DNA from 2 places in the Kurthia populi genome. Region 2 is predicted to be linked to the other one. Evidence: riboswitches for the same ligand, from Rfam matches in the RefSeq annotation. Region 2 holds a riboswitch; the other holds the start of a gene.
The links. Region 2 has a riboswitch for thiamine pyrophosphate ahead of tenA (thiaminase II). Riboswitches for the same ligand answer to the same signal wherever they lie in the genome.
Positions count from the first base shown of each region.

Region 1: linked by a shared signal. The riboswitch ahead of ACFSY7_RS14030 (ABC transporter ATP-binding protein) and the one ahead of tenA (thiaminase II) in region 2 are both predicted to bind thiamine pyrophosphate.

Region 1 covers NZ_JBHUOR010000122.1:8,532-26,477, forward strand. Annotated here, with positions in the region: gene ACFSY7_RS14015 (hypothetical protein) at 1-1,006, opposite strand, end outside; gene ACFSY7_RS14020 (response regulator transcription factor) at 1,113-1,772, shown strand; gene ACFSY7_RS14025 (sensor histidine kinase) at 1,775-3,037, shown strand; TPP riboswitch at 3,150-3,257, shown strand; TPP riboswitch at 3,308-3,399, shown strand; gene ACFSY7_RS14030 (ABC transporter ATP-binding protein) at 3,464-4,138, shown strand; gene ACFSY7_RS14035 (ABC transporter permease) at 4,135-4,878, shown strand; gene ACFSY7_RS14040 (ABC transporter substrate-binding protein) at 4,875-5,879, shown strand; gene ACFSY7_RS14045 (GNAT family N-acetyltransferase) at 5,975-6,514, shown strand; gene ACFSY7_RS14050 (MGDG synthase family glycosyltransferase) at 6,593-7,165, shown strand; gene ACFSY7_RS14055 (hypothetical protein) at 7,092-7,670, shown strand; gene ACFSY7_RS14060 (aspartate ammonia-lyase) at 7,722-9,158, opposite strand; gene ACFSY7_RS14065 (FAD-binding dehydrogenase) at 9,474-11,117, shown strand; gene ACFSY7_RS14070 (hypothetical protein) at 11,132-11,515, shown strand; gene ACFSY7_RS14075 (NUDIX hydrolase) at 11,586-11,990, shown strand; gene ACFSY7_RS14080 (SdpI family protein) at 11,980-12,456, shown strand; gene ACFSY7_RS14085 (thioredoxin family protein) at 12,516-12,842, opposite strand; gene ACFSY7_RS14090 (DUF5776 domain-containing protein) at 13,110-14,807, opposite strand; gene ACFSY7_RS14095 (thiamine phosphate synthase) at 15,019-15,576, shown strand; gene ACFSY7_RS14100 (metal-binding protein) at 15,676-16,359, shown strand; gene ACFSY7_RS14105 (hypothetical protein) at 16,500-16,913, shown strand; gene ACFSY7_RS14110 (glycosyltransferase) at 17,075-17,946, opposite strand, start outside.
Region 2 covers NZ_JBHUOR010000104.1:412-14,611, forward strand. Annotated here, with positions in the region: gene ACFSY7_RS11870 (SH3 domain-containing protein) at 176-883, shown strand; gene ACFSY7_RS11875 (SH3 domain-containing protein) at 903-1,607, shown strand; gene ACFSY7_RS11880 (SH3 domain-containing protein) at 1,620-2,126, shown strand; TPP riboswitch at 2,200-2,298, shown strand; TPP riboswitch at 2,348-2,446, shown strand; gene tenA (thiaminase II) at 2,509-3,192, shown strand; gene thiM (hydroxyethylthiazole kinase) at 3,179-3,913, shown strand; gene thiD (bifunctional hydroxymethylpyrimidine kinase/phosphomethylpyrimidine kinase) at 3,910-4,722, shown strand; gene thiE (thiamine phosphate synthase) at 4,712-5,338, shown strand; gene ACFSY7_RS11905 (SH3 domain-containing protein) at 5,387-5,632, shown strand; gene ACFSY7_RS11910 (GNAT family N-acetyltransferase) at 5,678-6,226, shown strand; gene ACFSY7_RS11915 (hypothetical protein) at 6,372-6,836, opposite strand; gene rpoN (RNA polymerase factor sigma-54) at 6,866-8,125, opposite strand; gene ACFSY7_RS11925 (LacI family DNA-binding transcriptional regulator) at 8,416-9,414, shown strand; gene rbsK (ribokinase) at 9,411-10,289, shown strand; gene rbsD (D-ribose pyranase) at 10,291-10,683, shown strand; gene ACFSY7_RS11940 (sugar ABC transporter ATP-binding protein) at 10,699-12,201, shown strand; gene rbsC (ribose ABC transporter permease) at 12,209-13,123, shown strand; gene rbsB (ribose ABC transporter substrate-binding protein RbsB) at 13,138-14,061, shown strand; gene pcaC (4-carboxymuconolactone decarboxylase) at 14,172-14,200, shown strand, end outside.

The DNA of each region.
Region 1 (17,946 bases), on a different contig from region 2:
ATGCCAAGTCATCCATCGTACGAACAGACCAATAAAGATGAAATGGCACGGACGGTTGCTTTTCCCATACGTTGACGGCTGCTAAAGCAGGTGTCACACCACTACCACCTGTAATATAAATCAGTGGTTTTTCAAAGGATGGTAAGCTGTCATAGCCCTTTGAAATATAAAGTGGTGTCCCGGTTTTAAGAGCTGCTAATTGATTTGTAAAGCGACCCACTTTTTTGACGATAAACGTATAGTTCGAATCCTGTTTATCAACAATTGTTAATGGATGCTCCAAAGCGCCCTTGCGTAGCCAAACCGTTTGACCAATAGAAAGTGATTGAGCTGTTGTTACAGTGAGTTCTATCATTGACGAACTTAATGGCTGTACGTTGACAACAGCAGCGTTCGCAGGGCGAATTTTTGCATAAAGCATAGGAATGTAAAAACCAAGCGCGATGACTAAGTAAAGTGCATATAAGCTACCCGCAAGTGGAGCCCCGAGTGCAATGTTGATAAACACGACATGGAGACCCATTAATACGATGGCTACGAGATTGAAATGATGAATCCATTTTATCCAATCATAGCGAATAAATGCGCTTTTTTTGATAGCTGTTTGAATCATGCTTGGTGTGTAAAGAAGCCATTTTTTTGCAAGAAATAAAACACTCAGACCGGCAATAATCAGAAAGATTGTTTGAGCATTACCACCATAACTTGCGGCCTGGTGTGTCGCATGTGAGTGATGAACAAAGCCTTCTGCCTGATTGTGTAAAAGAATTGCGCCAACCCCAACAACAGCTAATATACGGTGTGCTTTTTGACCAAGGTGATAGGCAATAAAACGAGGGCGCGCTCCTAGAAATAATACAAAGCTTAATGAGCTAAAAGCAATTGCTCCAAGTGTGACGGCAATTATATTCCAAAAATTTAGCGAATTAGGCTGTAAAACAAGTTGCCAAATGATGAGTGGAAGTGGTAAAACACTAATAAGAGCAGTTAATTGTGTGCGAGTCATAAGGCATCCATCATCCTTTCCGTTAGTAGATATACCAAGTATAACGGTGGAAGCTGTTGAAATAATAAAAGAAAGCTGAAGATTTGCTGAAAAAAGGGGGCGTACGATGACGAAAATTTTAGTTATTGACGATGAGATGAGTATTACACAATTTTTGCAAATGGGTTTGGAAGCAGAAAACTATGATGTTTCGGTTGCAAATGATGGTATGAACGGTATTCAATTAGCGAAAAATACGGTGCCAGATGTTGCGATTGTTGATATTATGATGCCGGGAATGAATGGCTATGAGGTGTGTCATTTATTAAAAAAACATGTGGGCTGCCAAGTTATTTTATTATCAGCAAAAGGAGAAGTCGAAGATCGTGTGAAGGGCTTAAATGCATTGGCTGATGATTATATGACGAAGCCCTTTAGCTTTGAGGAGCTATTAGCTAGAATTCAAGCGCGTTTGCGTAATGTAAATATACAGCAAGAGGAAAGTATTTTACTAATTGACGAGAAGCAAAAATTAATTATTTATAAGGGAGAGCCGCTGCAATTAACACGTACAGAATATAAGCTATTACATTATTTTATTGAGCATCCACAGACTGTATTATCAAAAGAAGCTATTTTGAACGCGGTATGGGGCTATGATTATTTTGGTAGCGTCAATGTTGTAGAAGTATATATGAAAACATTACGACAAAAGCTCGGAGATACAGAGCATACGATGTTACAAACCGTGCGTGGCTTTGGCTACAAATTGGATATACGCCTATGAGTATGCGTAAACAGCTCATTTGGCGTACCGTAGTTATTTTTATTATTTTGTACGGCTGCCTTGCACTTTTATTAGGCGCGATTTTTAAATATTCGATGCATGTTGAACAACAGCAATTAGTAGATGGAGCAGTACAAAATATACAGTTCAATGATCAAAAAGTGACGGAGGAATCGCAGCACTTTTTAGCACAGCAATTTCCGACAGCTAAGGTGGTTATTGATGGACAGCAAATTTTAGCACTTCGTGGGCCGCATCATGCTACAACGGATACCCGCGTTTTTGAGCAGCAACAACAAGGGCATCATGTTGAAATCTCCTTTCCATTACATGAGGAAAATGAATTAATGATGACACAATTAATGATTTTTACAAGTGTGGTTGCAGTGCTATTTATCATAGCATTCCTTTTTTACCGGCGTATAATTGAGCAAACATTGGCACCATTAAATGCACTAAATACGCAAGTACGGCAATTGTCGGCAGAAACAATGCATGACAAAGTAGCTGTGCCTCATGCGCCACTTGAAGTGAAGGAGTTAGAGCAATCTGTACAGCATATGCAAGACCGTCTACAAAGTGCTTTTGAAAAAGAATATGCTACGCAGCAAATGTTGCAGCAATTTGTCTCAGATGCATCACATGAATTAAAAACGCCATTAACTTCTATACAGGGTTTTACAGAAATATTGCTACGTTCACCACTAGATAATGTACAACAAATACGGCAGTCTATTGAGCAGATTCGCACGCAGGCAACACGCATGACAAAACTAACGGAGCATTTATTACAGCTTGCTCATTTAGACCGTGAAGAACCCTTACAATGTGAAGAAATTTCACTTGATGACTTACTTGAAGACCTAGCACCTATATTAAATATGTTGAATGAAAATTATACGATTCATTATATGCTACAGTCTCCATTACCGATTTCTGTAGACGTCATGAAGATTCAACAAGTAATCTTAAATCTTGTTCAAAATGCTATACGCTACAGTCCTATAAATACGACTGTGACGATAAAAACATATGGTTATACCGTAGAAGTGCTTGATGAAGGAGAAGGCATCGCATCAGCGCATTTAGCGCATATTTTTGAACGTTTCTATCGTATTGATAAGCACCGTGCTCGTCAATCTGGTGGAGAAGGGTTGGGCTTGGCGATTTGTAAATCAATTATGGAGCAGCACGGTGGACAAATTCGTGTTGCAAGTACAGTAGGAGTAGGTACTTGTTTTACGCTTATATTCCCTTTTAAATAAAGCTTTTTATTAAAATATAAAATTATACAAATGATGGTAGCAATAAAACCTTTTTGAGCAACCCATTGTCATTCAATTATTATCGTGATATACTCCTTGATAATCACATACAAAAAGATGCTAGGAGTGCTGATGTTGTCAGCCGAGAAATTCACGCAATGAATTAATCCTTGAACCTGATCTAGTTTGTACTAGCGTAGGAAAGCGTTGATTGATTCATATGATCACGTCCCATGCCGGAATTCTAGGCATGGGACGTTTTTTAATTTCATTTACCACTAGGGGTGCTGTAAAAGGCTGAGATGAAACCCTTATGACTTGAATTAGGTAATGCTAACGAAGGGAAGTGGGTTCTATTTACAGACGCATGTAGAGCCATTTCCTATAGGAAATGGCTTTTTTGTTGTGATGAAGGAGGAATGGATAATGGTTGTCGCAATGGAAGATGTATATTTTTCATACAATGAGAAGGTAATTTTAAGTGGCTTAAATCTACACATAAAAGCGGAGGAGTTTATTAGTATTGTTGGTGCAAGTGGTTGTGGGAAGAGTACGGTATTTCGTTTACTACTAGGACTTGAGCAACCACAGCAGGGTGTGATTAAAAAACCTGGAAAAATAGGTTATATGCCACAGCAACATCAGCTTATGCCATGGCGAACAGCGCTTGACAATGCGATTGTTCCTTTAGAATGTCAGGGGATTAAGAAGAAAGAGGCTCGTAGGCAAGCACAGCAATTTTTTATACGGTTTGGATTAGCGGATTATGAGGATAAAAAGCCACATGAATTATCAGGTGGCATGCAGCAGCGCGTAAGCTTTATACGAACTCTTTTAACAGGAGCGGACGTATTGTTGTTAGATGAACCATTCAGTGCACTAGATGCGCTTACACGCAAGGATTTACAGCAGTGGCTAAAGGATATTGTGAAAGTAGAAAAAAAGACCATTCTTTTTATTACACATGATATTGATGAAGCTTTGTTTTTATCAAATCGTATTTTTGTGGCGACAACACAGCCAATTGCAGCATTCGAATGCATGGACTCGTCAGTCTCAAAACAACAAATTTATGCCAAGATTGGTGGTGCTATGGTATGAGAAAAATGCTACCGCCATTAATTGTAATGCTCGTTTTACTAGCCGTGTGGGAATGGCTTGCACATTTGATTGCCTCACCTTATATTTTACCGTCACCGCGACAAATTATTGAAAAGATATGGCTACTACGAGAGCCACTCTTCATGATACATCTACCGGCGACATTAGCCATTATTGCGATTGGTTTAGTTATTTCACTTGTGTTAGGTATAGCTCTTGCATTAGTAATGGATGCTAGTGCTTGGCTAGAGCGCGCTTTTTATCCGCTTCTTGTCGTCTCACAAACGATTCCAACGACGGCCCTTGCACCTATTTTTGTGCTGTGGTTTGGTTATAGCATTTGGAGTAAGGTGCTTGTGACCGTCCTAATTGCTTTTTTCCCCATTGCGATGAATACTTTTGATGGCTTGCGCAGTGTGAAAAAAGGGCAGCTAGAGCTTCTGCAGACATTCGGTGCAAGTCGTTGGCAACAATTTTGGAAATTAAAAGTACCAAGTGCCATCCCATCCTTTTTTACGGGTTTAAAAATTGCTGTTCCGCTGACGGTAATTGGTGCTGCGATTGGTGAATGGTTAGGGGCTCAGTCCGGACTAGGTTACTTTAGTAAACGTATGATGACACAAATGGATGGGGCAGGTGTGTTTGCACCGATTGTTGTGTTATCACTACTAGCGATTGTTTTTGCTACGATAATGACAATAATTGAAAAAAAATATATTACGTGGAGGAAAGAAGCATGAAGAAAATAATGATGTTATGTATTTTAAGTGTTTGTTTGATGCTAGTAACTGCTTGCGGAAGTAGTGATAAAAAAACAGCAGCTGATGGGCTACAAGAGGTAACACTCGTACTTGATTGGTATCCTAATGCTGTACATAGCTTTATTTATGCTGCTGAGGAAAAAGGCTATTTCAAAGAAGAGGGGATTCGCTTAAACATCCAATACCCACAAAATGTGACGGACCCATTGACATTGACTGCTGCCGGCAAAGCAACGGTGGGGATTTATTATCAGCAAGATGTTGTGCGAGCGCGTGCAAATGAGGACATCCCTGTAAAATCAATTGGACCGATTGTACGCGAGCCATTAAACCATATTATTGTCCTGGATAAAGAAAAGACGATTCAATCACCGAAGGATTTAGAAGGAAAAACAATTGGTTATGCAGGAAGTGACCTGAGTGAAGCTTATGTAAAATCTATGGTAAAAGCAGATGGCGGGGACCCAGAGAAAGTGACGATGCAAGATGTAGGCTTTGATCTTGTACCAGCACTGATTACGAATAAAGTGGATGCGCTTAGTGGTGCGCTTATTAATCACGAAGTGCCCGTAATGGAGGAGAAGGGATTTCCGACACGTACGTTTAACCCCGCGGATTATGGGGTGCCGAATTATTATGAACTGTTATTTGTATCCGGGGACAAGACAATTGAAGAAAATCCAGCACTACTAAAAGCATTTTTACGTGCTTCTGAGAAAGGCTACGCTTATATGAAGAAGCATCCACAACAAGCATTAAATCTATTAATAGCGAAACAAGATAAAGAAAACTTCCCATTATCACCTAAAGTAGAAAAGAAAAGCTTACAAATTTTAATGAATACGATGGAGCAAAAAGAAGCTGCCTTTTTATCTGACAGTACAGATGTATGGCAACAGCAAATTGATTGGATGAGCGAACAAAAAATGATTACGACTAAACCACAGCCAACGGATTTATTTGTGAACTTATTAAACTAATATCTTTGAAAGAAGCTGGGCAAATATCTCCAGCTTTTTTTGTGTGTAAACGGGTATAGAAATAAGACAATTAAAGCAAGGGTGGGGAAGAATAGATGAATTTATTGTCAAAACGGATTCGCTTACGTGACGTAACAGTAATGGATATTCCAGCGATTCACCAGTATGCGTCATTAGAGGCTGTATCACGTTATGAGCCGTGGGGACCTAATTCATTGGAAGAAACAACGGAATTTGTTACAGAGGCTATGGTGGATGCTGCGGAGAATAAACGAGCGCGCTTTTGTCTTGTTGTAGAGTACAAGGGTCAAGTTATTGGAGCGGGTGAGTTACGTGTTACAGACTGGTATAATGAATGCGCAGAAATCGGCTATGTGTTACACCCAGCTTACTGGGGACAAGGATTTGCGACTGAAATTGCGAATATTTTACTGGCATTTGGCTTTGAACAGCTAGATATGCATCGTATTTTTGCGACCTGTGACCCTGAAAATATTGCTTCCTTTAAGGTAATGGAAAAGGTCGGTTTTCAATCAGAGGGGCGAATCCGTGACCACATGCGTATAAATGGTGGCTGGCGGGATTCTCTTGTTTACAGTATGCTGAGCGACGAATGGCAAGGAGTAAAAAATTAATAAAAAATTTGAAAAATTCAGCAGATTTTCAGGTTGTCACGATATAGTAGAGGCACCAACTGAAAGGGTGTGGAAATCATGATTTTATTCTTACCTTTTTTACAAATGAAATCTGGTCATCATCAAGCAGCAGAAGCATTAGCAGCGAAAATTAAAGAACGTTACCCTCAAGAAAGCGTAGAAAAAATTGATATTTTAAATTATACATTTCCAAGGCTAGAGCGTGTGGTTACAGCAACTTATTTAAAGTGGATTCATTATTCACCAGCAAGCTATCATCACTTTTTTGAAAAGCAATTTCATCGCCAACAATATGTATTTAAACCATTCGAGCCATTTGAAAAAAAGATGTTACAGACACTTTACGCATTGATCCTTGTGAAAAAGCCACAATATATTATCTGTACACATAGTTTTCCGTCAAGACTTGTTGGATTATTAAAACGTCAATATGGTCTTACTGTGCCATTGATTAATGTATATACAGATTTTTTTGTTGATAGTGTTTGGGAAAAACAATTAGCAGATTTGCATATGGTTCCTTCTACAGAATGTGCTGTTGAATTGATGCAAGATTATGGGGTTCAAATCCCACCAAATTTTAGTATCTGGTATTCCAGTGCATCCACGTATTGTAAAAACAATAGCTAGAACAGTTAGTCAACAGCCACATATTTTAATTGCTGGGGGCAATTTAGGATTAATTGATAAGCATGTAATCACGCAGCTTCAAAATTCAACGATGCGTTTTTCCATCTTATGTGGAGATAATAAGAAGCTATATGATGTTATTACTTCTTGGCATTTACCAAATGTAGAGCCTTTACGGTATATTACAAGTCGGGATGAAATGAATGCACTCTATGATAAAGTGGATGCGCTGTTATCCAAACCAGGTGGTGTTACAGTATCTGAAGCATTAATGAAAAAGCTACCCCTTTTTTCAAACTATGCACTACCGGGTCAGGAACGACTAAATTTAACTTATTTAACTCAACATAATCTTATTTTTGAAGTATCTGGCCCGAATATGTTGCAACAAATTCAAGAAGTATTGGAAAATAGTGAACAGATGCTTAGATTTCAACAGGCAGTTCAAACATATTATCAACAATTGGGTATTTTAAATACAGAAAGACAATATGTTGCACAATAAAAAACCCCAAAAGTCGTCATGTTAACGACTTTTGGGGTTCAGCTATTTTATTTATTTTAAACCTTCGTGGTGTGTTGCGCGATATTTCGCAAGGTCACCAGATATCCCAGGTGTTGTTAAACCGTATGGGCTAAGGATTTTGTCGATTTCTTCCGGTGTGAAGTGACCGTATTCAACACATAGCTCACGTACAGATTTACCTGTTGCAAGTGCTTCACGTGCGATACGAGAAGACGATTCGTAACCGATATATGGTGATACAGCTGTAATAATACCAATGCTGTTTTCAACATAAGCAAGTAAACGTTCTTTGTTTGCTTTGATATCTTTTAGGCAGTATTCTGTAAATACTTCAAATACATTGTCCATAATTTGTAGTGATTGTAGTAGGTTATAAACAAGTACAGGTTCCATCACGTTTAATTCAAATTGACCCGCTTCAGAAGCCATTGAAATCGTTAAATCATTTCCTGCTACTTGGAATGCTACTTGGTTCATTACTTCAAGCATTACAGGGTTTACTTTCCCTGGCATAATTGAAGATCCTGGTTGACGTGCAGGTAAAATTAATTCACCTAGACCAGCAGTTGGGCCAGAAGCCATCATACGAATATCATTTGAGATTTTTGACATGTTTAGCATACACACTTTTAATACAGATGATACTTCTGTGTAAACATCGGTGTTTTGTGTACCATCGATTAAGTTTTGCGCTAATGCATATGGATAGCCTGTATTTTTGCGTAGGAAGTTAATCGCAAGCTCACGGTATTCTAAATCAGCATTTAAGCCTGTACCGATTGCCGTTGCACCAAGATTGACTGTTAATAAGCTTTCTTGTGCTTTTTTAATACGTGTAATATCACGACCAACAACTGCTGCATAGGCTTCAAATTCTTGGCCTAAACGAATTGGCACAGCGTCTTGTAAGTGTGTACGACCCATTTTGACAATATCATCAAATTCTAGTGATTTTGCGACAAATGTATCTTTCATTTTTTTCATTGTTTTGCCTAATTTTTGAATCATTGAATGTGCTGCAATGTGAATTGCTGTAGGGAATGCGTCATTTGTTGATTGTGCCATATTTACATGGTTGTTTGGGCTAATGATGTCGAAGCGACCTTTATCATAACCTAAAATTTCAAGAGCACGGTTAGCGATGACTTCATTTGTGTTCATATTAATTGAAGTACCGGCACCGCCTTGGATTGGATCCACAACAAATTGTTCGTGCCACTGCCCGTTAATAATTTCATCACATGCTTCAATCATTACGTCTGCAGTAGATGGTTTTAATTGATGTGTTGCTGCATTTGCTTGGGCAGCTGATTTTTTCACGATAGCCATTGCACGAATTAATTCAGGGTGAATCGTATACCCTGTAATTGGGAAGTTTGCTTTTGCACGCATTGTTTGTACGCCATAGTAAGCTGTGTTTGGAATTTCTAATTCGCCTAAAAAGTCATGTTCTTTACGTGTATCCATAGTAGTGTGTCAAGCGAATTACTCGCTGACTGTCACCTCTCTTTGTCATAGTAGTTATCATTGTCACATACTAAGTGTAACGCGTTTAGTTGTTAAAAACCGTGTTGTTTATGTAAAAGCTATTACAGTACTTAGGATGCATTTTTCTCTCACCATTACGCTAACGTTTTTTGGAAGCGTTATCAACTAATTCGCTTTAAAAAATTCACATTTTCGTAACTTATCTCATTCTGGCATAGTATTAATCTTTTTTCAAGATATATAAAGGAATTTCTACATAAAAAAGCGAATTTAATACGAAAAGGGGGCTACAACATGAAATACGATGTCATTATTATTGGTGCAGGTCTTGCAGGTTTAGTGACAGCAACTGAATTGATCAATCGAGGAAAAACAGTTTTATTATTGGATCAAGAAGGCGAACAATCTTTAGGAGGCCAAGCTTTTTGGTCCTTTGGTGGCGTATTTTTAGTTGATTCACCTGAGCAAAAACGTCTAGGGGTAAAAGATAGCTTTGAGCTTGCTTGGAAGGACTGGCGCCATACAGCAGGATTTGATCGTGTTGAAGATGAGGATAGTTGGGCGGTTCAATGGGCACATGCCTATGTTGAATTTGCGACACATAAAAAATATACGTATTTAAAGGAAAAAGGTGTACGCTTTTTCCCTGTAGTCGGCTGGGCCGAACGTGGGGCGATGCTACCGGGCGGCTATGGAAATTCCGTGCCGCGCTTTCATATTACATGGGGAACGGGACCAGGACTTGTCGAGCCATTTAAAAAATCTGTGCTTGAAGCGAGAAATCGCGGGCAATTAACCTATCTAGCGAGGCACCAGGTGACGGAACTTATCATGACGGAGCAGGGTGTGTGCGGTGTTCGAGGGAATATTTTAGTGCAAGACACCGCGGAGCGTGGTAAAGCGACCTCTCGCGCAGTTGTACGGCCATTTCACTACGACGCGGATGCGGTTGTCATTGCATCTGGGGGCATTGGCGCGAATTTGGAGCTTGTACGTCAAAACTGGCCTGATCGACTTGGAAAAGCGCCTGAAACAATGATTGCCGGTGTGCCTAATTATGTAGATGGTAAAATGCTTGAGCTAGCAGAGAAGCATGGTGCGCGTATCGTTAATAAAGATCGGATGTGGCATTATACGGAAGGCTTACGCAATTTTTCACCGATTTGGGACAATCATGGCATTCGAATTTTACCAGGACCGTCCTCATTATGGCTTGATGCAGAGGGGAATCGTTTTGAAGCACCAAATTATCCAGGCTTTGATACGTTGTCAACGCTTGAAGCGATTGGCAAAACGGGCTATGATTACTCATGGTTTATTTTAACGGAGGAAATTATCGAAAAAGAATTTGCATTATCCGGCTCAGAGCAAAACCCGGACTTGACGAATAAGCGGTTACTTGAGGTACTACAGCGTGTGAAAAAAGGGGCACCAAAACCTGTGCAGTCATTTATCGACAATGGTGTGGATTTTGTCGTAGCGGATGGTGTCAAAGAGCTAGTAGCGGGAATGAATAATTTAGTAGGCAATGAATTGCTCGATTTTTTATCAATTAAGGAGAAAATTTTGAGTCGTGATGACGAAATTGTGAATAAACAATCGACAGACCCACAAATTCAAATAATTTATCACGCAAGACGCTATATCGGTGATAAAATAGTACGCGTAGCAAAACCACATAAACTATTAAGCCCAGCTAGTGGGAAACTTATTGCGGTACGTCTTAATATTTTGACGCGCAAGACGCTTGGAGGATTACAAACTAATTTAAACGGTGCCGTACTAGATCAACAGCAGAATGTCATCAATGGCTTGTACGCAGTAGGTGAAGCGGCAGGATTTGGTGGCGGAGGTATCCATGGCTACCGTTCCTTAGAAGGAACCTTTTTAGGTAGCTGTATTTTCACCGGATATACAGTTGGGCGCGCCATACCATAGGGGGAATAAATGAAATGAAGAAATTTAGCTTATTATTTGTATTAAGTCTTATACTTGTTATACTTGCAGCATGTAGCCAAGAAGAACCAACACAAACATACGATTTTAAAGCTACAAACAGTGATTGGGATACGAGCTATTCAGTTGTTCAAGAGCCATCAGTAGGTCAAAAACAATATGAACTAAGCATTAAGTATGTTGGTACAGGAGATTTACCAAAACAAGTTGGTTATGAGCTAGCAGATGAAAAAATTGCCGGAACAGGCGAGTTATTAGTAAACAATTCCATTAAAAAAACGGATTCATGTAATGAATGTACATTAGCAACGGAAGAAGATAAAACATTGACACTTACTTATGATGGAAAGCAAGAAACGCTTGTTTTGAAAAAACAATAATGTGATTAGAGTGTAGACAAATATGTCTATACTCTTTTTTGTGGTATAATTTGGTAAAAGGGTGTGCAAGATGCATAAACGGAGCGCGATTATTTTAATCGAACAAAGCTGTGTCGCGTTAATTAAGCGTGTTAAAAATGGACGTCGCTATTATACATTTCCTGGTGGGAAGGTAGAAGAGGGTGAAACGGTGGAAGCCGCAGCAAAAAGAGAGGCGTTTGAAGAGCTTGGGTTAGTTGTTGAAATTGGAAATTGCTTGATTACCATTCCTTATAATGGTACACAATATTATTATTATGCCACGCGTCAAAGTGGAGTTTTTGGCCAGGGGACAGGCGAAGAGTTTGTTGATATGCGAGCAGAGGATACATATGAAGCGGTGTGGATGCCACTTCATATGTTACGCCAACATGACATTATTCCGGTAGAGGTTGTTGAAAAAGTACTCGAACAGGAGGGGTTATATGAGACCTAAAATAAAGCTTGAAAAATCAATTCCCGAAAAAATTGCGAATAGTATTGGCTATGCGGCTATTTTATTTTTAATCATATTTTTCTTCGCAAAAATGAGTACGTTACCCGCAGAAATTCCGATGCATTACAACGGGAATACGGTTGACCGTTACGGCTCTAAATGGGAAACAATCGCTCTTATCCTTATTGCTATTGCAACGCAAATAGGCCTAGAATTTTTAGAGCGTAAACCACAGTTACATAATTATCCAGCACGTTTTAACGAAGAAAATGCCGAGGAATTTTACCGTGCAAGTTCGCAAATTTTAAACTATACAAAAAATACAATCGCGGTTCTGATGGCTTTCATTATGTATGAAATTCTGACTCTACAAGAACAGCTTTCACCGCTGTTTTGGATATTAATTGCATTGGTTATTGGATTATCCATTTGGGGCGTTATGAAAATGAGTCGTATTGGTAAATAATTAAAAAGGCGTATCATGAAGTAGACAATTACGACTCCATGATACGCCTTTAGTATGTTTTATTGACCGTCTATTTCTGAACGGAGCATCGGTTCTAGTTGCTCAAGTGGAATATGACCAACAAGTGGCTCATACATCGAATTATTTAAAATGACACGTGTATGAGGAATACCCATGACATCAAACTTTTCGGAAATCTCTGGATGTTCGTCAACATTGACTTTCAATACTTGAATATCGTCGTTGTTATCATCTAGTTGTTCAAGTACTTCTGCGAACATGCGGCAAGGTCCGCACCAAGTTGCCCAGAAATTTAATACGACCATTTTATTCGTCGCAACTTGTTCATTTATTTGTTGTGGATTTGTTATGTGTAAAATTGACATCTGTTTGCCTCCTAAATACGCTTCTTGAGCTAGTGGTATCATAGCACCAAATGAAAATAAGATGCAATAAAACTGTTTAAGCTGTATATACAAAAGAAGCGGCTTTGACATACGTGTAAAAATAACCGCTCCTATAAGCATAAGAAAAACCGGAATCGCGCAGTGGCGTAGTTCCGGTTTTTCGTTACGAACGCTAAAAAAGGAGAATAACATGTTTTGTCCCAGTCTTTTTTGCGAACCTATCCTCAAATTGAGTCAAGTATAGTTTTATTTGAATCTTGTTTTTAATGAGCTAATATACGTGCCATCTGTCGTTTTAAAGCGTGGGACACCATCTTTACTAAATTCAACACCTGCAATTTGTACAGTTGTACCAATTGGAAGTGCTTTTACTTTTGTAATTAAGTTTACATCGCTGAATTCAGATAATTTTACAAGTGTTGTGACGGATGATGGGAAGTCACTTGTGTAATAATATTGTTTCACATTTTCTGGCACGACTTGTGTATGTGTTTTTAACGCAGTCATGTATTTACCACCTGTTGTTTTTAAGAACGGTGTGCCCGCATCAGTGTATTCGATGCTATCAATTGTAAATGTACGATCAATACCATATTGTTTGTAGATGCTCTTACGTGCGAAGTCATTATAAAGTGTTTGTTCTTTTAATGTTAATACACGTTCAGGAACGTCTGTAATGTATTTTTCAATATCTGCACGTACTTTTTGTACATATTGTTTATTTGCTGAAATATAGCGACCATCTGATAATTCTAAGCGCGGTGTGCCACCTTCAGTGAAATCAACGCCTGCAATTGTTAACACAGAGCCTTCAACTGCTTTTCCGACACGTGTAGACGTATTAAAGTCTACATTATCGTATAAGTTTGCGTCTTTTTTCAGAAGGATTTTTCCAGGATTTAGATAATAAAAGCTATCATAGCTTGCGACAATCTTTTGCATATAAATTTTGTTTGCTGAAATGTATTTATTTGTTCCGATTTTAAGACGTGGGACACCAGTAGAGGTATAATCAATACCTTGTACCTCTACTACAGTATCCTTTTCTAAGGTACGGATTTTTTTGCTAGCTGTGAAAGTTGTACTTTTATAAACGCCCGCATCTTTTTTCAATATAACGTTCTTTGGATTTTTCGTGAAAAATTTCGTTAAATCGATGTCATTACCTGCTTGTGTGACAAGTGAAGATTTACCGCGAATATCATTTAATTCTTGGTTTGGATGTAAACGGTTTAAATCGACATAGCCGCTAATACCGCTTACAATACCTTGGTCTGTGTATTGCCATAGATCATAGTTGTAAGCTGGTGCTGTGCTGCCGTAACGTGGAATCCATACGAAATCGGCTTTTGATGTATCTAAATTTAATTGGTTATATAAGTGATGTGCAATGTAAAGACCTACTTTTTTATCTGTATATTTTCGTAGTTCATCCACATAGGCGTTGATGATTGTACGCATGCTTTCACCAGATGTACCGGTCATCTCTTCAACATCAATTACATACATTTGCGCATCTTTATCTGCACGATTATAAAAATCGCGTGCTTCTTGTCTCGCATCAGAGCTTGAGACGGCTAAACTGTATGAATAAACGCCGAAGGGTACGCCATTTGCTTTTGCTTGTTTTTCGTATGTACTATGCATGTAATCCTCAACAGAACTACCGTATTGTGTACGAATAATAGCGAAATCAACTGTTTTTGACACTTTTGCCCAGTCGATATTACCTTGCCATTTTGATACATCGATTACGGTTTCGCCTGTCGCCATTGTACGTGCTTTAGATGTATCGGTTGTATCTGTGACAAAAGACTTACCTTCCCATTTCACTTGACCATCTGGTTTTGCGGGTGATAATGTTTCGGCATTTGCTGCCATGGGAGCCGTTAATGCTGAGGCTAGCAGGGCAGCGACGCTCGTGGTACGTAGTAAACTTTTCATATTCTAAACAAACCTCCTAGTATTCTTAACTTCGACAGTATAACAGAATAATAAGACAGTTACGTTTTATTTTTGTAACAAAACAATCTCAAAATGTTAGGTTAATATGACAAAGATGTCTATAAAGTCAAAAAAGTAACAAAAAATAGTTTGACTTTTCAGAACTTTTTAGCTATATTAACACCACATTTAGTGAGGAGTGATGGATAATTTGAAAGTATTTGCTGTTATTCCAGATGGACTTTCTGGTGGAAAAGTAGAAGAAATTGTTGAGGCGATTATTGCCCGAATTGATGAATTTGATTATGTTTGTATTCGTCAACAACGACATAGTGAGACGTTACTGCGTTATTTTTTAACGTGTAATGTAAGTAAAGAAAAAATTATTTTGTATGGCAATATTGAATTAGCCATAAACTACGATGTAGCAGGGGTTCATTTCCTAGCACATGATAATCGCTTAGCTACTTTTAAACAGCACTACCCACATAAATTAGCAGGGCAATCCATTCATTCGATGGCTGAGTTAGATGCTGCCTCGATAGCAGATTACTTTGTAGTAGGGCCTATTTATCAATCCTTTTCACACCCATATAAAAAGCAGATTGGTGAAAAATTATTACAGACGATTTGTGAACGCACGACAGTACCGGTGATTGCGATTGGCGGTATGACAAAAGAAAAAGGGATGTCGTTAGAAGGGACTGGAGTAGCGGGCATGGCTGTGTCGACTTCTTTTTTCAACATGGATGATTGCGGAGAAATGTAAAATACATAAATTTTTTGAAAAACACATACGAACATATGTTCAAAACGTTAGGTAAGAGGTATAATAGTAATAAATCTATAAGTAGAGAGTGTGTTGACAGTGTCTTCAGGAAAAACACATGACCGCGTTAATAGTATATTTATTACGCTTCTCGTGTTGGTATTATTTTTTTACAATTTGATAAATGATGTCAGCATCCTTTATTTTGTATTAGGCTTTATGGTTGGGACGTTTTATTTAGGTCCTGATTTAGATTTACGAAGTAACTTATACTATCGTTGGGGTGCGCTCCGTTTTATTTGGCATCCATATCAAAACATACTAGCGCATCGTTCTGTTTGGAGTCATTTTCCACTAATTAGTGATATCATTCGTTATATTTGGATTGGTATGATGTATAGCGTATTCTTCTTATCACCATACATCATTTCGAAATATATTTTAGAAACGATGCAATATATGAATGCGACGTATTTGTTGTTAACGATAGGGGTTTTATTATACGTTACCGCAACTAAAAAGAAATTACCTAAAAAATATCGTAAAAAACGTCTTCATATTGATTTTGGTAGCGTCGTTCTTTTGTTATTTATTCTAAACAGTGTGTATGTATTAATGAATGGACATCCATTTTTTATGGAATTAAAAGATCATGAATTAGCGCAAGAATTGGAACGTTTATGGGACCCCTTTAGCATTTTCTTTTTAGGGAATGTTTTAGCAACAACGTTACATTCATTACTAGATATGTTGTCATCAGGTGTTAAAAAACTTAAAAAATAACGAGTAGGTGAATGAAAATCTCGTTTTAATCAATAATTTATTTGATTTTTCGAAAAATAGACAAAAAATAGACATATTTGATGAAAAAATTATTTTTTTAGACGATAATAAAGGTAACAGCATTTGAAGGAGTGATGATAATGATAAAAGAAAATCTATTAGATGTATGTATCGATAATATGATGTTGACAAGAATGGCAGCGGAGATGAGCGAACAAGCTTATCATGAGAAAATTGCTGAAGTGGCTCATCATGAATTTGCACATGGAATTTATACGGGTGTGCAGTATGATACGTTGAAACATAGTTATTTATCTGTCATTGCACCAGATCGTAAGGGCGCTATTGAAAAAATGATGAGTTTACCGATTATGAGAAATCATCAACTGCAAACGATGAAATTACAAGATAGCTTTGGTTATGATATGCTACATTACACAGTAGAGAATGGCTGGAACGAAATTATTACACCACCAGAAATGGCGCGTGCCGTTGAATTTCACGCACTTTATGAAGAATGCTGGTATGCACTACAAGCAGCCTGTATTTCATAAATAGTATATAAAAAGAGGCTGGGACATACATGTAGAAATCACCTCTCATATGAGCATAAGAAAAAACGGAATCGCGCTGTGGCGCGGTTCCGTTTTTTCGTTGCGAACGCTAAAAAAGGAAAATGACGTGTTTTGTCCCAGTCTCTTTTCTTATAGCTTTTTTAGCTTTCTAAATTCTGTAATAAAGCTTTCCAATCATGTGCCACTTTGGCGCCATCAAAGCGTTTTGCAGCTTCATAAGCATTGTGACTCATCTGCTCTAAAATAGCTTGGTTTTCAAACAAGGTGATTAAGGCATTTGCCATCATTTCTTCATCATCTAATGGACATAACACCCCGTTTTCGCCAGATGTAATCATATCACTTGGCCCGTAATCAATATCATAACTAATAACAGGAACCCCATGTGCAATACATTCAAGTGTAAAGAGTGAAAAACCTTCCACTTTACTTGTTAAAATACCGATTTGTGTACGATTATAAATAGCTTCTACACTATCTACAAAGTCATGAATGAAAATATTATTAGATGCGTTTAATTCACGAATTAAACCCAGCATTTTATCTCGCTGATCGCCGCGTCCATATAAATGGAATGTCGCAGTCGGGAATTCTTGTAATACTTGATGGAAAATACGAATTGCCGCAAGTGGCTGTTTTTCATCGGCGAAGCGAGCTAGATAAGCTACTGAATACGGCGTACGTTGCGAGAATGGCACACGAGCAGGTAATGTTTCGAGCGCATGTGGAATAACGTATTGATTGTCATGATGACCAAGACGTTCTTTTACATGATGCCGTTGTTTTTCAGTTAAGTAAACAACGGCATCTGGGCGATCAATATCATTTAAAACGTCGCGATAGTTCGAATTCCACTGACCCGTCATATAATCGTTCCCCGTTTTTAAATGCGAGCTATGGAATAGTGAAATGATTTTTAGATTTGGACGCTGCCAATTTTTTAAAATTGGATAATAAGGTAAGCTGCGGTCGATAAAGCAGTAATGTACTGACTCTTCATCGAATAGTTGTT
Region 2 (14,200 bases):
GCATAGGATTAGTTGTGTAAGGGACGGAAAAAGCAGTTTGAGCGAGCGTGGGTTATAACAAATGATTAGGTAGAGAGAGTCTTTAAAAAAACTCAAGTACTATAGTTGATATGACGTCACACTCGGTCATGCGAATGCAACGTATTGTCAAAAATACTACAATGAGGTGACTAGCATGAAATCAAAATTAGTGAAATGGACTCTGGCGGCAAGTTTGGCAACATCGGCATTTGGATTAGGAGCTGTAGCATCTCCTTCATCTAATGTAGAAGTAGCGCAGGCGGCATATACAATGTTCTCAATTACAGATGGTGTGAATGTACGAAGTGGACCAGGGACAGGATATCGTGTATTAGGGCAATTAACATTTAATGATCCGATTTCTGTCATTAGTAAATACAATAGCGCATGGTCAAAAATTTCATATAAAGGCAAAACAGCGTATGTATCGAATAGTTGGATTGCGTCACAACCAAATGTACAAGAATATTATACGGTGAATACCGGAGGGGCTAATTTAAATGTGCGCAGTGGACCAGGCACGTCGTATAGCATTTTATTCAAAAAATCAGGCGGCTCTATTGCAGCGATGCTGAATAAAACGAATTCTAAATGGTACCGTATTTGGAGTGGTGGAAGCCGAGTAGGCTATGTATCAGCCGCGTATTTAGAACGTTTGCCAGCGTATAGTGTTCAAACAGAAGGCGTGAAGCTTTATCTTCGAACAGGGCCAGGCTCAACCTATACAAAGATTCGTACTTTGACAGACTATGAGGTGCTATACGCAGTAAATGTCGAGAGTAGTAGATGGTTTGCAGTGGCATATGCAGATGGCAAAATTGGCTATGTTAATGCAAAATATTTAACCCCTTTCCCATACTAAATCGTGAGGAGGAGTAGTGATGGCCAGAGCCCTTTTAAAAAAATGGTTGATGGCAGCGGGTTTCGCATTTTCAGCTCTGGGGGTGAGTGTACTAGCAGAGCCACAATTTATGGCACAAGCAGTACAGCAAATAACGATAAAATATGCACAATACAATGGCTTAAAAGCATTTGAAAAGCCAGCCATTACAAGTAAAGTGGTAGGAACCTATACACTAAATAACCCCGTGCATATTTTAAAGTCATATAATCGTGATTATTATGAGGTGCACATTGACAGCCAAAAAGGATATGTCCAAAAAGAATATGTTAGCGTAACGCCCTATTTCGTAAAAGCTGTGAAGGTCTATACACCGGGAGATACACTAAATATGCGAACAGGGCCAGGTGTCGGCTATAAAGTGATTGGTGCGGTAGCGCATACAAAGCCACTCTATGTAACAAGTACGAAGTCATTTGGCAACTGGCTACAGGTTTGGTATAAAGGACAGTTTGGCTTTGTGAATAAGGGATATACGGTAGCGCCTCCGTGGTATATGGTGCGTGTGCCGGCAGATGATACACTGACTGTACGAACAGGGCCAGGTGTCGGCTATCGACAAGTGGGGGCCTTATATAATAAAGACCGCGTACAAGTATTAGAAAAAACAACATCGAAATGGTATCAAGTGTATCACCGTGGGGAAATTGGTTATGTATCAGCCGCTTATGTAACGAAAAAATAGGGGTGAGACATCATGACATCAAAATGGGTAAAGTGGACAATTGCAGCAGGTTTAGCAGAGTCGGCATTTGGGCTAACATATGCCGCGCAACCCTCAACTGTTCAACACGCGCAAGCAATTAGTACGATGTATTCAACAACGGATCATTTAAATATCCGTACAGGACCAAGTAAGAAATACCGCGTTGTTGGGCAATTTAATGAAAATGATGCCATTCAAGTGCTTCGAAGCTATGCGACAACATGGTATCAAATTTCATATAAAGGTACAAAACGTTATGTGCATAAAGCGTATGTCGCAAAAGAGCCAATTCATATGGGAACAGGCTTTGTGACAACGGCAAAAGGTGTGAATCTTAATATGCGTTCTGGACCAAGCACAGGGTATAAAATTATTGGTAAAATGCCATCTCGTGCAGCATTTAAAGTGATCGATTTCCGTGATGGTTTTTGGTACAAAATTTATTATAAAGGAAAAGTTGGGTATGTGAGCTCAGCTTACACATATATTTATCACTAAGCAACTTTGCGGGGTATCATGCCCCGATTTTTTATGGCGTTTTTTGGAATGTATGCTATACTAAGGATAATTAAAATTATTGCAGGGGGACACGTATGTGTTGAGAAGGTTAAAGCCTGACCCTTAGAACCTGTCCGTTAATACGGGCGTAGGGAGCAATGTACGTAATCATTACTGTGTACATTTGCTCTCCGTCATGGAGAGTTTTTTTATTGCACTATTTTAATTTGCGGGGGGACACATTTGTGTTGAGAAGGTTAAAACCTGACCCTTAGAACCTGACAGTTAACACTGACGTAGGGAGCAATTTTTTAAAAGCGCGCTCCTATTTCGGATGCGTGCTTTTTTTTTGCCTACGTCCATCCAAGAGGAGGACTTTTTAATGACATTTTGTGACGAAGTAAGACAAGAAAATGCACTTTATTTTGAGGCAAGCTTTGAGCATCCATTTGTGCAAGGCATTGTGGACGGTACATTACCACTGGAGAAATTTAAGTATTATATGCTACAAGATGCCTTCTATTTAAAACACTATACGAAGGTATTGGCCATTGCTGCATCGAAGGCGACAGAAGCGGACGAGACGCTCTATTATTTGCAAGCAGCGCAAAATATTCAACTTGCAGAACTTGAGATGCATCGTCTAACGTTCCATGAGTTAGGTGTAACGGACGCGGAACTTGAAGCGTTTGAACCTTCGCCATCTGCGTATAACTATGTGAGTCATATGTACAATGCGGCCTATAACGGAGATGCGGCAGAAGCATTCGCAGCGATGTTCCCATGTCCATGGCTCTATTTAGAAATTGGCAATCGTTTTAAAGATGCGAAGCCAGGCGTCGCGCTGTATGAACAGTGGCTTGCGCTTTATAGCTCTGACGATATGAACGAGAATATTAAGCAACAATTAGCGTTAATGAATCACTATGCACAACAGCAACCGCATAAAATCTCATTATTTAAGCAGCATTTTAAAAAGAGCTGCTACTATGAGTGGAAGTTCTGGGAAATGCCATGGACGGCTGAAAACTGGGAGCAGGAGGTTATGCGCTATGTCACTCGTTAATATTCGAAAAAAAGCACCGCTTGTCCATTGTATAACGAACTATGTCGTAGCGAATTTTACGGCAAATGGGTTGCTTGCGATGGGTGCTTCTCCTGTGATGGCGGATGCCGTCGAGGAGGTAGCGGATATGGTACGTGTAAGTGATGCATTATTACTTAATATTGGCACATTAAATGAGCGCACGATGGAGGCGATGGTGACTGCTGGAAAAGCAGCAAATACGCAACAAGTTCCAGTTGTACTCGACCCAGTAGGTGTTGGCGCTACGCCATTTCGCAAACAGTTTGTAAAGCAACTTTTAGCGCAAGTGAACATTGATTTATTGCGTTGTAATGCTGGAGAATTAGCGGCTCTTACAGGCGCCCAGTGGCAGGCAAAGGGTGTGGATAGTGGTGAGGGGAATATGGATGTCATTGCAGCAGCATCCAAGTTCGCAAAAGATTATCAATGTGCCGTCATTATTACCGGTGCAACTGATGTTTTAATCGAGCAAGGGAAGGTTTATCGTATTTCTGGGGGCGTTGTCGAAGCAACCTTTGTTACAGGAACTGGCTGCTTACTTAGTGCAGTATGTGCAGCAACACTTGGTGCAGAAGCTTCTCTTTTGGAAACATTACAACAGTATAAGCAGGCGGCTACCATCGTCGGACCTAAAGCAACGGGCTCATTTCAAATGGGCTTTTTAGATGCCTTACATCATATTTCGGAGGGATTAGCATGATTGCATTAACAATTGCAGGATCAGATAGCGGTGGCGGAGCAGGGATTCAAGCCGACTTAAAAACATTTCAGGAGTTAGGCGTCTTTGGCACGTCGGCGATTACGGCATTGACGGCACAAAATACACTTGGTGTGCATGATATTATGGCAGCAGAGCCCGCATTTGTTGCAGCACAGTTGCATGCATTATTTGAAGATTTTGAGATAACAGCCGCGAAAACGGGCATGCTATTTTCACCCGCTATTATTGACGTGGTGGCAGCAACTATGCAACAGCAACATATCCCACTTGTCGTCGATCCCGTGATGATTGCGAAAGGCGGCGCGACATTATTAGCGCAACAGGCTGTTCAAACAATGAAGGAAGTTTTATTGCCGGTCGCGACAGTTTGTACACCAAATATTCCAGAGGCAGAGGTGCTCGCTGGTATGACGATCACTACAGCTAGTGATGTAGCACAAGCAGCACAGCGATTAATGGCGCTTGGTGCAAAAAATATTGTCATGAAGGGTGGTCATTTAAGCGGAGTGGATGCGGTAGATACAGTGTTTTTAGAAGATGGCTCTGTTTTTACGATGACGACGCCACGTATTGATACGAAGGCCACGCATGGCACAGGCTGCACGTTTTCAGCAGCCATTACAGCAGGGCTAGCGAATGGACAAGAGCTAAAGGAAGCCATTATTGAAGCGAAACGCTTTATTCAAGCTGCTATCGTACATCCGCTAGGCATTGGACATGGTCATGGACCGACCAATCATTTTGCCTATAATCGCTATGACTGTGAGGTGTTCGTCGATGAAGCGTAGTGATTTAGCGGTATATTTTATTATGGGAACGGAAAATTGTGTGAAGGCACCTCTACAAACGCTAGAAGAGGCACTTGCTGCGGGTATTACGATGTTTCAGCTCCGGGAAAAAGGTTCTTATGCGCTGAAGGGGGAGGCGTATATTCAATTTGCAAGGCAATGTCAGGCTTTATGTACACAGTATAATGTGCCGTTTGTCATTAATGATGATGTGGCCCTCGCTGTTTTACTAGAAGCGGATGGTCTTCATATCGGCCAGGATGATGCACAGCTACAAATTGCAAAAGCACAATTTAAAGGTTTTATCGGAGTATCGGTGCATACGGCTGATGAAATGGCTACGGCGATTGATGGGGGCTGTGCGTATGTCGGCATTGGACCTATTTATGCCACGTCTTCAAAAGCGGATGCCAAAGTACCCTGTCATACAGCATTTCCAAAAGCCATGCACGAGCAATTTCCTGAATGTCCGATTGTTGCGATTGGCGGTATTGAAGCATCGAATGTAGCGCCTGTTTTAGCAACGGGTGTGGACGGGGTAGCCGTTATTTCAGCAATTTGTCACAGCTCAGACATACAGCAAACCGTTAAACAATTAAAAGGTGAAACTATTTAATGTCCTATTGCGTCTATTTCTTAATGACGTAAATCTAGGAGGATTTAAATGGCTAATAGGCAAACGTTATCAGACATTGTGACAGACTGTTTTAAAGAACAGCTTATGACAAACTATGTAGCGAAAAATCCTGTCTATGTTCGCAGTGGTCCAGGAACCGGCTATGAAGCATTAGGTTATTTAGAAAAGGATGAAGTCGTCGGCGTATTTTGTACGGCAGGTGCGTGGTGCAAAGTGCAATTTCACCACCAGATTGGCTATGTAAATAAATTATACTTACAAGAACTTTCTTAATTGAAGCCCTCCGCGTATACTTACAATACAAAGGGGGTTTTTCATATGCTAGAAAATGATATTGTACGTTTAGAGCCGCTGACACAGCAACATGCGGAGGCTTTAGTACATGCTGCAAATGACGAGAGAATTTGGGAAATGACGCAGCCGCGCATTCGTTCGTTGGCGGATGCTACACACTATATTAATATGGCGTTACAAGCACAAGATCAGCAGGCATTTGCTGTCTTTTCAAAGGTACATAATCAAATTGTTGGTGCCACACGTTTTTACACGATTGATGAGGATTTTGGGAGTGTGGAAATTGGCTACACATGGCTGAATCCGATTGTGTGGCGTAGCGCTATTAATACGAATATGAAGCTTTTAATGTTTTGTTATGCATTTGAGCAGTGGGGAATGAAGCGGGTACAAATTATGGCAGATGAACGGAACATGCGTTCACGCAATGCGATTGTGCGTATTGGCGCGACATTTGAGGGGATTTTACGTAAACATAAATTCGGAGCAGATGGTGCGATTCGTAATAGTGCCGTTTATAGCATTATTGACGATGAATGGGCCTCTGTGAAGCGACATATTGAAGGATTATAATGAGAAAAAAGAGGCTTTGACATACATGTAAAAGTAACATCTCATATGAGCATAAGAAAAACCGGAATCGCGCTGTAGTGCGGTTCCAGTTTTTCATTGCGAACGCTAAAAAAGGAGCATGCCGTGTTGTATCTCAGTCACTTTTTTATTTTGAATAATGCAAAAATTTATGATGTGTTCGGATGAAATAGACAGTGAGTAACGAACTAAGTAATAAAAAGGCGATGCTGACTAACGTAGTGCCTGTCATAACGGGTGCAGTTGGGTGAAGGATATGATAAATATCTACATAAGTTTTGAGTGTTAAGACGATACACACAGCATTTTTCAGCACATGTAACACAGTAGAAGAATTTTTAAAAGATAATTCTTTATTTTCAGAATATTTATCGGAAAATTCATGCCATTCTGGATGTGTTGCCAATAGATGAAGAAAGCTCCACAGTACAATGCCTGCGACAAGTGGTAAAAAGACCAATTCACGCGTTTGCCAATCATTAAAGAGTGCGCTGTATACAAATGGAGGTAGCTCATGAAAATGAACGGTTCCATAAAGGGCTACAGCAAAAAATAAGATGAAACTCACAGTAGAAAAAATGTATTTGTTCATTTAGATGACCTCCTTATACATTAAGTATATCAGATAAGACACTTTCTTTTCGAGGCACTTGGGATTGAAAGCTCATCGCGGTACTTCGCCACTGTACGACGTGCAAGCGTAATATTTTCTTTCGCCATTAATAAATCAGTAATTTTTTGGTCTGATAATGGGCGGGTTTTATTTTCTGTATTAATTAAATTTTGAATATGCACTTTAATCGATGTTTGAGAGGCTCCGTCTTCAGATACCGCATTGGTAAACAATGAGCGTAGCGCAATTGTGCCAAAAGGTGTTGCTAGCCATTTATTTTTAGTAGCGCGACTAACGGTAGACTCATGCACGCCCAATTGTGCGGCAATATCTTTTAATAATAGCGGTCTTAGCGCAATATAACCTTGATAGAAAAAGGGCTGCTGATGTGCAACGACGGCCTCTAAAAGACGCGTTAATGTGCTTTGACGTTGATTTAAACTATGTAGTAACCATTCATAGCGCTTAAACTGCATTTTTAAAAATTCTGCTGCTTCCTGATGTTCAAAAAAGGCATCATAGGCAGTAGAAAGAGAAATTTTTGGCATGCCAGCTGTATTTAATTGGAATGTAAAGCCTTCATCACTTAGCATCACCGTCGCATCAGGCGTAATCGTCGTTGCAGGACGACTAAAAAGCGAACGACATGGCTTTGGCTCGAGTGCTTGAATTTTTCGAATGGCACGGCGCAGTGAATGAGGCGTGATATGAAGCGCCTGCGTAATTTTTTCGAAGGCACTATTTGCGACATCCTCTAAATGAGAAGTAACAATTTTTTCGGCAACGATTTGGCGCGGCTCGAGTGCTTCTAATTGTAGTAATAAACAGTGGCGTAAATCAAAGGCCGCAATTCCAGGCGGACCATGCTGCTGTAATTCTTGAATTGCTGCTTGTAATAACGCTTCCGGAATCTGATAGGCGGCGATGGCATCGCGTGACAAATAGCCATTGTCATCTAAGTTGTGAACAATTGTTAAGCATGCATAGAGTAATCGCTGTTCTTTCACTTCACAGTGTAGCAATTGTAACAGTTCATCCCGGTAATCTGTCTCGCCTGCAACGGATGGTAACACATCATCAAATCCCGTTGTAGATTTTTGATAACTTGAAGTGGTTTCTTCTAATTCAATTAAAGGGTTTTCTAATGCCTGTTCACGTACGAATTCAACTAAATCTTCGTGTGAATACTGTAGTAATTCAATGGATTGGCGCAATTGTGTGGTCATATATAATTTTAATTGTTGTTTTTGCGATAAACTCATCTTCATATGTCAAACACCTTCTTTTTTCTCTTTTAAGAAACTATTTTCTATATCATACCATTTTTCTGCATTGAGGGATATTACATGACCTAAAAAAATTTTTTTGGTGGGACAAATCATTACCCGATTTGCTACAAAAAAGCGTCAATGTGCTGTTTTATAACACTCTTTAAGTCATGTAACAGTTGAAAATAGTATAACCTAATAAAAAAATGTGTTGACTTGATAAAATTCGTGCATTATATTATGTGTAATCGGTTACACATGGAACCGGTTACATAACAGATCGTTTTGAGGTGAATGCATTGGCAACAATTCGTGATGTCGCAAAAGAGGCAGGAGTTTCTGTAGCGACTGTTTCTAGACATTTGAATAATAAAGGCTATGTAAGTAATGATGCGAAGCAGATAATTGAGAAGGCAATTACTACATTAAATTATGCACCAAATCAATTAGCACGCTCGCTAACGACGAAGCAAACGAATTTACTTGGTTTGCTTGTACCAGATATTACAAACCCTTTTTTCCCTGAACTAGCACGTGCGGTTGAACGTACAGCTTATGAGCATGGCTATACAGTGGTGTTGTGCAATGCGGGCGAAACGAGTGAAAAAGAAAAACATTATATCCGCTCGCTGCAACAAAATTATGCGGCAGGATTTATCGTAACTACAAACCATATCGAAGCAGATTTCTATAAGAAACTAGATGTACCTATTGTCGCACTTGATCGTAATTTATCAGAAGCGATTCCAACAGTGACATCGGATAATGTATTAGGTGGACAGCTTGTCGCTAATTATTTGGTCGAGCAAAACGTCAAACGCATTTTATGTGTGCGCGGGCCACTTGATATTGATGTCGCAAATGATCGGATGCGCGGCTTTGAAGAAATCATGAAGCAACATCCAACCATACAGTACGATACGATTGTGAGCCCTTTTGATTTTGAGTCAGCTAAAAAGGTGACCCTTCAGCAGTTGCAACACACAAGGGATTATGATGCGGTGTTTGCGTCAAGCGATGCATCGGCAATCGGTGTAATGAAAGCAGCTGAATCACTAGGGATACACATTCCAAAGGATGTATCACTTGTTGGTTATGACGGTATTAATATCGGTACATTGCTATCGCCAGAGCTAACAACGATTGCGCAGCCGATTTCCTTAATGGGAGAGCGTGCAACAGAATTATTAATTGCATTAATTGAAGGACAAAAAATGACAGCGAAGCGCGTTGTATTTCCGCCGAAGCTCGTCGTTCGAAATTCAACAACGAAAGGAACGGAATTATGATTACAGTAATCGGTAGTATTAATATGGATATCGTCGTTGAAACGACTGTTTTTCCAAAGCAAGGAGAAACGGTTTTTGGACGAGGGTTCCATACCGTTCCAGGCGGTAAAGGAGCAAACCAAGCTGTTGCAGTTGCCCGTTTAGGCAGCCATGTACATATGGTTGGTGCGCTTGGTCAAGACGCATTTGGTAACGAATTGCGTACGATTTTACAACAAGAGAAGATTGACGATACATTCGTTCGTACAACAGAGACAGCAACAGGTATTGCGAACATTACATTATTTGATAATGATAACCGCATTATCGTGGTACCAGGAGCGAACGCAGATGTATCGCGCGAATCAATCGATGCAGCACGTACATTAATCGCTAAAAGTGATTTAGTCGTTATGCAGCTAGAAATTCCACAAGATACAGTAGAGTATGCGCTGTCCGTTTGTGAAGAATTACATACACGTGTGTTATTAAATCCAGCGCCTGCTGAGAATTTTAAAGCAGAATGGATGGAGCGCGTTGCTTACTTCACACCAAATGAAACAGAATGTGCTGATATTTTCGGCGTTGATGTAGAGAGCGCTTTAGAACGCTTCCCGAATCAATTAATCGTTACATTAGGTGCAGACGGGGCACGCTACTATGATGGTACACAACATGTGTTTGTTAAAGGCTTTAAAACAAAAGCTGTTGATACAACAGGTGCGGGTGATACATTTAATGGTGCTTTAGCGCATGCACTAACGACAAATCAATCGTTGTCAGAGGCAGTTGAATTTGCGAATGTCGCGGCATCATTATCAGTTGAAAAATTTGGTGCACAAGGCGGTATGCCACAGCAAGAAGCAGTGCTTAAACGCTTAGGAGGCGCACAGTAACATGAAAAAACAAGGTATTTTAAATCGTGAACTAGCCGGGATTTTTGCACGTATTGGTCACACAGATCAAATTATGATTGCAGACTGCGGGTTACCGATTCCAGATGGTGTTACATGCATCGATCTCGCTTACAAAATTGGAGAGCCGGGCTTCATGGCGATTTTAGAAGTTGTTTTAGCAGACTACAAAACAGAAAAAGCAATTATCGCCACTGAAATGGCATCACAAAATGCACCCCTTTACAAAGCGGTGCATGACATAGTAGATACAGCATTTGAAGAGGTTTCACATGAACAATTGAAAGCGCTATCTGCAAAAGCGAAAGTCATTATTCGTACGGGTGAGGCTACGCCGTATGCCAATATCTTATTGCAATCAGGTGTCATTTTTTAAAAGGAGGAAACGTGCATGATTGAAATGTCGGGCATTCAAAAAGCATTCAGTGGGAATGTTGTTTTGAAAGACGTCCAATTCCAGTTAGCAGATGGAGAAATCCACGCGCTAATGGGCGAAAATGGTGCGGGTAAATCAACGATGATGAAAATTCTAACGGGGATTTACGAGCGTGATAACGGCGTCATTAAAGTCGATGGTGAAGAAGTTCACTTCAAATCACCAAAAGAGGCAGAAGCAAAAGGGATTGCCGTTATCCACCAAGAGTTAAACATTTTACCGGACTTAACGGTTGCTGAAAACTTATTTTTAGGTAATGAGCAAACAATTGGTATGGGGATTATGAAAAACAAAGAAATGAATAAAGAGGCAAAACGTATTTTAAACCAATTAGGTTTAGACATTGATGTGCGTACACCAGCAGGTTCATTGTCAGTCGGTAAACAGCAAATTATTGAAATCGCCAAAGCGATGGAAACAAAAGCAAATGTTATCATCATGGATGAACCGACGGCTGCGTTAACAGACCGTGAAATTCAAACATTATTTAAAACAATTCGCAAGCTAAAATCAGAAGGGGTATCATTCGTTTACATTTCTCACCGTATGGAAGAAATTTTCGCGATTTGTGACCGCATTACGATTTTACGTGACGGTGAGTATGTCGGTGTTCGTACGATTAAAGATACGACATTTGACGAAATTGTTCAGATGATGGTTGGTCGTGAACTTGGTGAACGCTTCCCAGGACGCAACGCAACCATCGGTGATGTAAAGCTTGAAGTGAAAGGGCTTACACGTCCAGGCCTCTGTGAAGATGTTCATTTCAATGTCCGTAAAGGTGAAATTGTCGCACTTGCTGGATTAATGGGGGCGGGTCGTACGGAAGTAGCGCAAGCAATTTTCGGCTACCGCAAAATGACGAAGGGTCAATTATTCATTGACGGAAACGCTGTGAAAATTAAAAACCCTCGTCAAGCTAAAAAATTAGGTATCGGCTTTGTAACAGAAGACCGTAAAACACAAGGGTTGATCGTTGACTTCTCGATTAAAGAAAATATCGCGATGGCCAACTTTAGTAAAACATCTAAATCAGGCATCATTAGTGGTTCGAAAGAAAAGTCATTTGTTGGCAATCTTGTGAAAAAGCTTGGCGTTAAAACACCAAGTGCTGAACTATCTGCCAAATCATTGTCCGGTGGTAACCAACAAAAAGTAGTTATCGCAAAATGGTTAGGCATTGAACCTGAAATTTTAATTTTAGATGAACCAACACGCGGCGTTGATATCGGCGCGAAAAAAGAAATTTATCAAATCATGAATGACCTTGCAGAACAAGGCGTAGCCATCTTAATGATTTCTTCTGAATTACCAGAAGTTATCGGCATGTCTGACCGCGTACTTGTGATGCACGAAGGTAAAATCACTGGCGAGGTTGCTGGTGAGGACATGACACAAGAAAAAATTATGCATTATGCTACTGGAGGTGACAAAGTTGTCCAAAGCCAAAACTTCTAATGGCCTAATGCAAAAATTAGGACCGTTATTTGGATTACTACTTATTGTCGTTATTATTTCTATTATGAGTCCTAGCTTCTTAACAGCGGACAATATTTTCAACGTTTTACGTCAAGTTTCAATTAGTGCGTTAATCGCATTCGGGATGACATTTGTTATCTTAACAGGCGGGATTGACTTATCTGTCGGTTCGACCTTGGCACTAACGGGTGCCGTTGCTGCTAGCTTATTAGCTGGTGGTACAGATCCATTCATCGCAATGGGTGTGGCATTAATCCTTGGTTTAATCTTAGGTGCAATCAACGGTGTTGTAATTGCAAAAGGTAAAGTAGCACCATTTATCGCTACATTAGCAACAATGACCATTTATCGTGGTCTAACACTTGTTTATACAGATGGTAAGCCAATTTCTGGTTTAGGCGATCACTTATCATTCCAAATGTTCGGTAAAGGGTATTTCTTAGGAATTCCAGTACCTGTCGTAACGATGTTAATAGCATTCTTCGTATTGTACTTCATCTTACGTAAAACAACATTTGGTCGTCGTGTGTATGCAATCGGTGGTAACGCCGAAGCATCTCGTCTATCAGGTATTAATGTAGACCGTACAACAATTGCGGTTTACGCGTTAACAGGTATGTTAGCTGCAATGGCAGCATTAATTTTAACGTCTCGTTTAAATTCTGCTCAGCCTACTGCAGGTCAATCATATGAATTAGATGCAATCGCAGCAGTTGTTTTAGGTGGTACAAGCCTTACAGGTGGCCGTGGTTGGATCGTTGGTACATTAATCGGTGCATTAATCATCGGTGTGTTAAACAATGGTCTAAACTTAATCGGTGTATCATCATTCTTCCAACAAGTAGTCAAAGGGTTAGTTATTTTATTCGCGGTATTAATCGACCGTAAAAAAGCAGCGTAAAGGGGTATTTCACTATGAAAATGAAAAAATTATCAGTTACAGCATTACTTGCATCATCTCTATTATTGGGCGCTTGTTCCATGTCACAAGGTGGCGACGACAAAGCAAAAGATACAAAAAAATCAGATGGCGATTTCAAAATTGGGATGTCTGTTTCAACATTAAACAACCCATTCTTCGTTACATTATCTGACGGTGCAAAAGCCGAAGCAAAAGATGAAAAAGTGAACTTAACCGTTGTAGATGCACAAGATAACGCATCAAAACAAGCATCAGACGTTGAAGATTTAATTCAACAAGATGTTGATTTAATTATTATCAACCCAACAGATTCAAAAGCAGTCGCTTCAGCAGTTGAATCAGCGAACAATGCCGATATTCCAGTGATTACAGTTGACCGTGCTTCTGAAGGCGGCGAAGTTGTATCACATATCGCTTCTGACAACAAAGAAGGCGGTAAAATGGCCGCTGAATATTTAGAAGAAGTAATCGGTGAAGGAGCGAAAGTTGCTCAACTTGAAGGTGTAGCTGGTTCATCAGCTGCAACAGACCGTGGTGCTGGCTTTGAAGAAGTAGCGAAAGACGGTTTTGATGTAGTAGCTTCTCAAACAGCTAACTTCAATCGTGCTGAAGGTTTAACAGTAATGGAAAACATCCTACAATCAAACGCTGATATTAAAGGTGTTTTCGCACAAAATGATGAAATGGCTTTAGGTGCTATCGAAGCTATTGAAGCATCAGGTAAAGACATCAAAGTTGTTGGTTTTGACGCAACAGATGATGGTGTAAAAGCTGTTGAAGATGGTAAAATGATCGCAACAATCGCTCAAAAACCAACTGAAATTGGTGAAACTGCGATTGAAACAGCTGTCAAATCATTAAATGGTGAAAAAGTAGAAAAAGATATTCCAGTTGAATTAGAATTAATCAAAAAATAAATCAACGCTTTTTATAAAGAGGTTAGGTCTTGTACCTAGCCTCTTTTTTTTGCGTATTTCTTCTGTTATAATACAATTACTGTAAAAAAATGAAAAAAGAGGTGTGTTTTATGACAGAGCAATTTGAAAAAGGCTTAGC